2 regions of the Streptomyces sp. NPDC050145 genome follow, and region 1 is predicted to be linked to the other one. Evidence: riboswitches for the same ligand, from Rfam matches in the RefSeq annotation. Region 1 holds a riboswitch; the other holds the start of a gene.
What was found. Region 1 has a riboswitch for cobalamin ahead of ACIBTU_RS37720 (cobalamin biosynthesis protein). Riboswitches for the same ligand answer to the same signal wherever they lie in the genome.
Positions count from the first base shown of each region.

Region 2: it holds a riboswitch for cobalamin, as region 1 does, so the genes downstream of both, ACIBTU_RS00615 (ABC transporter substrate-binding protein) here and ACIBTU_RS37720 (cobalamin biosynthesis protein) in region 1, are expected to answer to the same signal.

Region 1 is NZ_JBITJS010000030.1:11,469-16,319, reverse strand. Features, by position in the region: gene ACIBTU_RS37725 (cobyric acid synthase) at 1-1,346, opposite strand, end outside; gene ACIBTU_RS37720 (cobalamin biosynthesis protein) at 1,343-2,299, opposite strand; cobalamin riboswitch at 2,338-2,481, opposite strand; gene ACIBTU_RS37715 (hypothetical protein) at 2,590-2,811, opposite strand; gene ACIBTU_RS37710 (anion permease) at 2,828-4,096, opposite strand; gene ACIBTU_RS37705 (lysozyme) at 4,299-4,851, opposite strand, start outside.
Region 2 is NZ_JBITJS010000001.1:115,507-120,357, forward strand. Features, by position in the region: gene ACIBTU_RS00600 (L-threonylcarbamoyladenylate synthase) at 1-279, shown strand, start outside; gene ACIBTU_RS00605 (ABC transporter ATP-binding protein) at 298-1,071, opposite strand; gene ACIBTU_RS00610 (FecCD family ABC transporter permease) at 1,068-2,084, opposite strand; gene ACIBTU_RS00615 (ABC transporter substrate-binding protein) at 2,117-3,148, opposite strand; cobalamin riboswitch at 3,210-3,414, opposite strand; gene sigJ (RNA polymerase sigma factor SigJ) at 3,443-4,342, opposite strand; gene ACIBTU_RS00625 (hypothetical protein) at 4,441-4,830, shown strand.

The DNA of each region.
Region 1 (4,851 bases):
GCCGCCGCGACCTCCCGGAGGAACGCCCGCCGGAACCCGTCCGACTCCAGCGACCCGTGCCAGTGCGTCCCCCACACGGCCCCCACCCGGCACCCGTCCAGGAACGCCTCGCCGCCGAGCACGTCGGCGACCCCGTGATGGATCTCGTACCCCTCGACGGGCTCGCCCAGGGCCTGCCCGACGGGCCGGGCCAGCGTCTTCTCCCGCTCGAAGCGAACCCGCACCGGGAGGAGTCCGAGCCCGTCCACGACCCCGGCCCGCGACTCGACCTCGTCCTCGATCCGCTCCCCGAGCACCTGGAAACCGCCGCAGATGCCGAGCACCGGCCGTCCCTCGGCGACCCGCCGCGCCAGCGCGTCCGCGAGCCCGCGCTCGCGCAGCCACTCCAGCGCCCTCACGGTGCCCCGCGTGCCCGGGACGACCACCAGATCGGCGTCGACGAGCTCCTCGGCCCGGTCCACGAACCGCACGACGACGCCGGGTTCGGCGGCGAGCGCGTCGACGTCCGTGAAGTTCGACATGAGCGGCACCGCGCACACCGCGACCCGCAGCACGTCCGCGCCGACCGGCGGCGCCACGACGGACTCGCGCACCGTGCCGCGCAGCGACACCCGCAGGCCGTCCTCCTCGTCGATGCCGAGCCCGTGCTGATAGGGAAGAACGCCGTACGTGGGGCGGCCCGTCAGCGATTCCAGCATGTCCAGGCCGGGTTCCAGCAGGGTGACGTCACCGCGGAACTTGTTCACCAGATACCCGGCGAGCAGCTCCTGGTCCTCGGGCGCGAGCAGCGCCGTCGTGCCGAAGAACGACGCGAAGACGCCCCCGCGGTCGATGTCGCCGACGACGAGCACCGGCAGCCGCGCGGCCCGCGCGATGCCCATGTTCACGATGTCGGTCCGCCGGAGATTGATCTCGGCGGGCGAGCCCGCCCCTTCACAGATCACGGCGTCATGACTGCCCCGAAGCTCCTCCAGGCATCCCACCACCGTGTCCAGCAGGGCCGCCTGCCGCCCGCCGTGGTAGCCGCGTGCGCTCAACTCGCCCACCGGCTTGCCCATCAGGACGACCTGGCTGCTCCGGTCGCTGCCGGGCTTCAGCAGCACCGGGTTCATCAGCGCGCTCGGCTCGACGCGGGCGGCCTGCGCCTGCATGGCCTGCGCCCGCCCGATCTCGGCGCCCTCACGCGTCACGAACGAGTTCAGGGACATGTTCTGCCCCTTGAACGGCGCGACCTTCACGCCCTGCCGCACCAGCCACCGGCAGATCCCCGCGGTGACCACGCTCTTCCCGGCGTCCGAGGTGGTGCCCGCGACCAGCAGGCCGCCGCCCTTCCTCGCGCCCGTCATCGACGGCCCCACAGCAACCGCGCGCCCACACAGACTCCCAACGCCGAAAGACTCACGCGCCGCGACAACCGCGCGGCCCGCTCCACATCACGTACGTGTACGGGCCGGCCCCGCTCGTTGAGGACCGGCCGGTGCTCCACCCGCCCCGCGTACGACAGCGTGCCGCCGAGACGCACCCCGAGCGCGCCCGCGAACGAGGCCTCCACGACCCCCGCGTTCGGGCTCGGGTGACGCTCCGCGTCGGCCCGCCAGGCCCGCACCGCGTCCCGGGGGCGGCCGCCGGTCAGCACCGCGAGGACGCCCGTCAGCCGGGCGCCGGGCCAGCCGGCGACGTCGTCGAGCCGGGCCGAGGCCCAGCCGAAGCGCCGGTAGCGCGGCGACTTGTGACCGACCATCGCGTCCAGTGTGTTCACGGCACGGAAGGCGAGCAGCCCCGGCACCCCGGCGACGGCACCCCACACCAGGGCGCCCACGACCGCGTCGGAAGTGTTCTCGGCGACCGACTCGACGACGCCGCGCGCGATGCCGTCGGCGTCCAGGCCCTCGGGGTCGCGCCCGCACAGCCGGGGCAGCAGCTCCCGGGCCAGCTCCACGTCGCCGGCCTCCAGCGCGGAGCCCACGGCCCGCGCCTCACGGCCCAGCGAGGTGCCGCCGACCACGGCCCAGGTCGCGGCGGCGGTCAGTGCGACCGAGGCGGCGGGGGAGCGGCGTACGGCACGGGCGGCGAGCGCGCCCAGCGCGGCGGCGCCACCGGCGCACACGGCCGTGTGCAGGGCGCCCCGGCCGCGATCGTCCCGCCACAGCACGCGCTCGACGGCTCCCGCGGCGCGGCCGAAGCCCGCGACGGGGTGCCCGCGGCGCGGATCGCCGACCAGGAGGTCGCTGAAGATACCCAGGGCGGCGCCGTACGCGAAGACGCGCTCGGCCCGCCGTGCGCCGCGCGGGGCGAACATGGCGGTAGTTGTCCTCACTCAGGGTGTCCACGCCCTGGTTCGAAGAGACCGGCAGCGTGAGTTCCTGGCTCGCCCTCCGGGGGAGGGCTGACAGTGGCGGGACCGCGCCGGATTCGCACCGGCTTCCTCTGCTGCTGCCGTATATGGCGAGGGAAGTGCACCACGCTCCGCGAAGGCACGTCAACTTGCTGTTGACCTGCGGCGGGTGAGTGTGGCCAGGTCCACAACACGTCGGCGGGGTGGGGACGCGCGTGCGTCCCCACCCCGCCGAGGGAGTGCTGCGACCGTGGTCAGGCCACGATCAGAAAGATCCCGTACGCGACCGCCGCCGAGCACAGCGCGAAGCACAGGTAGGCGCCGGAGACGGCGAGCGTCGCCGAACCGCCCGCGCGCGTCGCGGACTCCTTCTTGGAGAGGCCGACGATCCCGAGAGTGAACAGGCCCACCAGGGCCACGGTCACCACGAGGCTGACGCCGAACACGGAGCCGAGGGCCGCCCAGTCGATCTTCATAGCTGGTCCTGCTTCCTTACAGCGTGGCGCCGGTCGTGGCGCGCGCGGGGTCGGCCACCGAGGCGGCCGCGGCGGGCATCGGGGACTCCTCGACGGCGAGCGCACCGGTGGGCGGCGGCGTGACCGCGGCGATCGCGGTCGTGACGACACCGGCGGGCTCCGCGGCGGGGGCCTCGGTGCCGATCTCGTCGGCCGTCACGTTGTGCTGGTCGACCGAGTTGCGGCGGGACAGCACCCAGATGACCGAGGCGCCGCCGATGAGCAGCGCGGCCGTCAGGCCGATGCCCCACGGGCCCTGCTGGGTGAGGAACTCGGCGCCCGCGCCGACCAGACCGGCCGCCGGCAGGGTCAGACCCCACGCGACGAACATCCGGGTGGCGGTCGACCAGCGGACGACACCGCCCTTGCGGCCGAGGCCCGAGCCCATGACGGCGCCGGAGCAGACCTGGGTCGTGGAGAGCGAGAAGCCGATGTGCGAGGAGGCGAGGATCGCCGTCGCGGCACTGGTCTGCGCGGCGAAGCCCTGCTGCGGGGCCAGGTCGGTCAGACCCTTGCCCATGGTGCGGATGATCCGCCAGCCGCCCAGGTACGTGCCGAGGGCGATGGCCATGCCGGCCGAGACGATGACCCACAGCGGCGGGTCGGCGTCCGGCGCGAGCACACCGCCGGTGATCAGGGCGAGCGTGATGATGCCCATCGTCTTCTGCGCGTCGTTGGTGCCGTGCGCGAGGGAGACGAGGCCGGCCGAGGCGATCTGCCCGGCGCGGTAGCCCTTGGCGGTGGCCTTCTCGTCGGTCTTCTTGCTGATGCGGTAGGTCAGGCGCGTCGCGAGCATCGCGGCGAGGCCGGCGACGAGCGGCGCGGCGACCGCGGGCAGCAGCACCTTGGTGACGACGGTGCCGCCGTTGACCGACGACCAGCCCATCGACATGACGGCGGCGCCGATGAGGCCGCCGAACAGGGCGTGCGAGGAGCTGGAGGGCAGGCCGACCAGCCAGGTCAGCAGATTCCAGAGGATGGCGCCCACCAGCGCCGCGAAGATGACCTCTGTCTTGAGGCCGTCCTCGTTGATGATGCCGCCGGAGATGGTTTTCGCGACCTCGACGGAGAGGAACGCTCCGACCAGGTTCAGCACGGCGGACATGGCCACCGCCGTCTTCGGCTTGAGGGCGCCTGTCGAGATGGTCGTCGCCATCGCGTTGGCGGTGTCGTGGAAACCGTTGGTGAAGTCAAAGACCAGTGCGGTAACGATCACGATCGCTAGGAGCAGCGTGATGTGTTCCATTTACCCAGGCTTCGGTTGGACGTCAGTGGCTAGTTGAACGTAGGGAAGTCGGGTGAACGGAAGATGAACTGAGCGGGGCTGGGTGGTGTCCCGATCCGGCAGGTCTTCGCTCCGCTTCGTGCGGGGCGGCGGCGGGCGGCGCGGACCGATCCCGCGAAAGCCCCGGAATTCCGGGTTCCGCGGGACTTTCGGCCCGGTCGGACTACCCCCGGGCGAACCGCTCGAGCTGGGCCCGGGACCCGTTGAAGAGATTCTGATCACCCGGCAGGCCGCCCTTGTTGGCGTACTGCCAGAACGTCCAGTACGACCAGCGGCGCGGCAGCGGCCCCGCGGTCCTCGCGTAGTGGGCCAGCCACAGCGCGTGGTTCGCGGCGAAGGCCCCGCTGTTGCCGGTGCACTTCTTCCACCACGTGTAGTTGGTGTAGATCACCGGACGCCGCCCGGTCCGGCGCAGCACCTCGTCGCTGAACGAGTCGATCCAGGACACGAGCTTCGACCGGCTCATGCCGTAGCACTTCTTCTTCGCGCTGTACGGGTTGTACTCGATGTCGAGCGCGGGCGGCAGCGTCCGCCCGTCCCGGGTCCAGTCGCCGCCGTTGCGTACGAAGTAGGCGGCCTGCGTGCGGCCGGACGACTTGTCCGGCAGTGCGAAGTGGTACGCGCCGCGGATGATGCCCTGGTCGTGGGCGCCGTTGTACTGCTGGGCGAAGTAGGGGTTGCGGTAGTTCGTCGACTCGGTCGCCTTCACGTAGACG
Region 2 (4,851 bases), on a different contig from region 1:
AAGAAGAAGACCGTCGGCGTCCGCATCCCCGACCACGTCGTCACCCAGGCCCTGCTCGCCGAGCTCGGCGAGCCGCTCCTGTCGAGCACCCTGCTGCTGCCCGGCGAGGACGAGCCCCTCACCCAGGGCTGGGAGATCAAGGAGCGGCTCGACCACTCCGTCGACGCGGTGCTCGACTCCGGCGACTGCGGCACCGAGCCGACCACCGTCATCGACTTCTCCGACGGCGAGGCCGAGATCGTCCGGTACGGCGCGGGAGACACCGAGCGCTTCGAGTGAGCGGCCCGCTCGGCGGGCTCAGACCGTGCCGAGGAAACGGATGTGCGGTCCCGCCTCCGGGTCCGGGTGCGTGATCTTGGCCCGTACGCCGTAGACGTCCGCGACCAGTTCCTCCGTCAGGACCGCGCCCGGGGTGCCGGACGCCACGACGCGGCCCGCGCGCAGGACGACGACCTCGTCGCAGTACGTGGCCGCGAGGTTCAGGTCGTGCAGGGCGACCACACAGGTCAGGTCGAGGCTCTGGACCAGGTCGAGCAGCTCCAGCTGGTGCTGGATGTCGAGATGGTTCGTCGGCTCGTCCAGGAGCAGTTCGCGCGGCTCCTGGGCCAGCGCCCGCGCGATCTGCACCCGCTGCCGCTCACCGCCCGAGAGCGTGTGCCACAGCCGGTCCGCGCGGTCGGCGAGCCCGCTGCGTTCCAGCGCGGAGCGCACCGCCCGCTCGTCGGCCGCCGAGGCCGGCGACCACGCCCTGCGGTGCGGGATCCGGCCGAGCCGCACCACGTCGGCGACCGTCAGCTCCACCTGTGTGTCGGACTGCTGCTGCACCAGCGCGATCCGGCGCGCCGCCTCCCTGCGCCCCACCTCGGCGAGCGGATCGCCGTCGAGGGTGACGACCCCGGCCGTCGGCGCGAGCACCCCGGCGAGCAGCCGCAGCAGCGTCGACTTGCCCGACCCGTTCGGCCCGAGCACCCCCGTCACCGAACCGGGCTTCGGCGCGACACTCACCCCGTCGAGGATCACCGCCGCGCCCGCCGACCGGGCCACGCGCTCGGCGCCGAGCCCCGCCGTCATCGCGTGCTCCGGCCGCGCCACAGCACGTACACGAACGCGGGCACGCCGATCAGCGACGTCACCACCCCCACGGGGACCTCCTGCGGTTCGAGAGCCGTACGGGCCAGCGTGTCGACCCACACCAGGAACACAGCCCCGGCGAGCGCGGTGGCCGGCAGCAGCCGGGTGTGGCCGGGGCCCACCAGGGCGCGGGCCGCGTGCGGCAGCACCAGACCGACGAAGCCGATCGCGCCCGCCGCGCTGACCAGCGCCGCCGTCAGGAGTGCCGTCACGCACAGCAGGACGAGCCGGGTGCGGGCCACCCGCACACCGAGCGCGGCCGCCGCCTCGGGGCCGAACGCGAACGCGTCGAGCGTCCGCCCGTACCCGAGGCACACCGCCAGCGTGACCACGAGGACGGCCAGGCACAGCCACACCTCGGTCCAGCCGACCCCGCCGAGCGAGCCGAGCAGCCAGAACAGGACGCCGCGCGTGGTCTCCGCGTCCGCCGCCGTCAGGACGACGAACGAGGTCAGCGCCGAGAACAGCTGCATCGCCGCGACACCGCACAGCACCACCCGGTCCGTGGTCCCGCCGAGCGCGTGACTGAGCACCAGCACCAGGCCGAACGAACAGACGGCGCCCAGGAACGCGCCGCCGGACACCGACAGGGCGCCCCCGCCGATGCCCAGCACGACGACGAGGACGGCGCCGGTCGAGGCCCCGGAGGAGACGCCGAGCACGAACGGGTCGGCGAGCGGATTGCGCAGCAGGGCCTGGAGGACCGTGCCGCAGACCGCGAGGCCCGCCCCGCACACGGCGGCCAGCAGGGTGCGCGGCAGCCGCAGGTTCCACACGATCCCGTCGCGGATCGGCGACAGGTCCGAGCTGCCCCAGCCGACCCGGGCCGCGACCGACGCCCACACGTCGCCGACGCCTATGTGTGCGGGCCCGATCGTGATGGCCACGGCGACCGAGACGCACAGGGCGAGCAGGCCCGCCGCCGCGTACGACGCCGGGCGCAGGCGGGTCACTTGGTGAGGCCGGGGCACTTGGTGGGGCCGGGTCACTTGGTGAGGCCGAACGCGCGCAGCGCCGCCGCCACCTTCTCCACGCCGTCCACGGTGCGGATCGTCGGATTGAGGTCCTGCCCCTTGAGCAGCACGTACCGCTTCTCGCGGACCGCCTTCATGTTCTTCGTCGCGGGGTCGGACTCCAGGAACCTGATCTTCTGCGCCGCCGACTCGGCCGACTGCGAGCGCCGGGTCAGATCGCCGATCACCAGGACGTCCGGGTCGCGGTCCACGACCGTCTCCCAGTTGATCTGCGGCCACTCCTCATGGGTGTCGTCGAAGACGTTGCGCACCCCGAGCGCGTTCGTGATGACTCCGGGAGCTCCGCAACAGCCCGCCATGTAGGGCGACTTGGAGTCGGAGAACCAGTACAGGACGCGCACGCCGTCGGCATCGCCACCCGAAGCGGCCTTCCGCACCCGCGACTTGAGCGTCGCCACCAGCTTCTCGCCGCGTTCGCGCACGTCGAAGATCCGTGCCAGGTCCCGGATCTCGCCGTAGACCGTGTCCATGGTCAGCGCCTCGGTGCGGACGCCGTCGCCGTCGCCGCTGTTGTCCTTGTCCGCGCAGTCGGTGGGGGACAGGTACGTCGGCACGCCGAGCTTCTCGAAAGAGGCGCGCGGCGCCACGCCGCCCTTGCCGAGCGTGTACCCGAACGAGGCAGCGGCGAAGTCGGGTTCCGTGTCGAGGACCTTCTCGAACGACGGGTAGCGGTCCGCGAGGCGCGGCACCTTCGCGTTCGCCTTCGCCAGGTTCCCGCGCACCGGGTCGGTCCAGGTGCCGGTGCCCGCCATCCGGTCGGCGAGGCCGAGGGACAGCATGATCTCGGCGGAGCCCTGGTCGAGGGCGACGGCGCGGCGCGGCGGGTGCGCGACGTGCACGCGCTGCCCGCAGTTGGTGAGCGTGACACCGGCGCCGGACGCACCGTCGGAGCGCTCCGACGGGGCGCCGGATCCGCAGGCGGTGAGCAGCAGTGCGGTGATCGGCACGAGGGCACAGAAGCGGGCGAGACGTGCGAAGGGCACGGGAGATCCTTTAGCGTCCAGGGCTCAAACGCGGAGCCGGCCAACGGTCCGCCCCGCCGGGTGCACGGGCGGGGCCGCCAGCAGGTCTTCGGACTCGGGGTCGTCCGGACGGAGCGCCTTCCCAGGCCCGGTTCCCCCCGGCCCAGTGGCAGTTGCCCCGCCCGTCGCCCTCACCGCTGCGCGTCAGTTCCGGTCTTGCACCGGATTCCCTGACCCGAGTACGTACAAGTACGCACAAAGGTACGACTGGCTTGGGGAAGCTATCACAGGGCGTCACCACCCCGGCAGGGCGCGTCAGTCCTCGCCCGACCAGGCCCGCAGCTTCTCCGGATTGCGCACCACCCAGATCCGCGCGACCCGTCCCCCGGCGAGGTCGAACGCCGCCACCGTCAGCACCACACCGTCCCGGAGCGCGACGAGTCCCGGCGCGCCGTTGACCGTACGCTCCAGAAGTTCCAGACCCGGCGCCTTGTCGGCGATCGCCACCATGTACGAGGCGATGCGCGCCGCCCCCTCGACCGGGCGCAGCGCGGCACCGGCCAGGCCGCCACCGTCGGCGGTCATCACGGCGGACGGGGCGAGCAGGCCGACGAGCGCCGCGATGTCCTTCGCCTCCCAGGCCCGTCTGACCTGCCGCACCGCTTCCGCCTGCCGCGCGCCGACGTCCTCCGGGCGCGCGGCGCCCACCCTCCGCCGCGCCGAGGCGGCCAACTGCTTGCAGGCCGCCGACGACCGGCCGAGGACCTCCGCGATCTCCGCGAACGGATACCGGAACACGTCGTGCAGCACGAACGCCACCCGCTCCGCCGGCGTCATCGACTCCAGGACGACGAGGAACGCCATGCTCACGGACTCGTCGAGCACCATCTGCTCGGCGAGGTCGCCGCCCTGCCCGTGCGCCCACTCGGACCGGTCCGGGAGCGGCTCGGGCAGCCACGCGCCCACGTAGCGCTCGCGCCGGGCACGCGCCGAGCCGAGCACGTCCAGGCAGATCCGGCCGGTCACCGTCGTCAGCCAGGCGCCGGGCGACGCGATCTCGTGCCTGCGGCTGTCGGGGAGCGCGTACCAGCGGGCGTACGCCTCCTGCACCGCGTCCTCCGCCTCGGCCAGTGAGCCGAGCAACCGGTAGGCCACATTGAGCAGTTGGCGCCGCTCGCCCGCCACCGTGTCCGTGTCCGCCCCCGCCGTCCCCAAACCGTCCGCCCCCTCGCCTTACCTTTCGCCGACCTGCGTCGTCGGCCTGGCGAGACCTTATCGACCGACTGCCCTCGGGCGGGAAAGAGGACCAGGCCATGGCCACCCACGTGACGACCACCCGGCGCACCCTTTCGTTCCTGCGCGTCGCGATCGCCCTGCAGACCGCGACGATCTTCCTCCAGGCCGTCTCGGCGGGGCTGCTGCTCACCGCCTCCTACGGGGAGGCGCTGCACAGCGCCGGGGCGCGCGTGATGTACGCGGCGTCGATGCTGTACCTGCTCGCGGCGGTCCTCGCGTGGAAGCCGGGCGGCGGGCCGGTCCGGCCCGTGTGGCACGCGACCGGATTTCTGGTGCTCGCCTCGGCGCAGGTAGTGCTCGGTGTCGCGCACGTCCCGTCGGTCCATCTGCCGCTGGGGGTGCTGATGTTCGGCCTGAGCGTGCTGGCGCTCGCGCGGCGGACCGGTGAGCGGCGAGGGCGGGTGTGACGCCTGTGGCCCCTGGGGCCG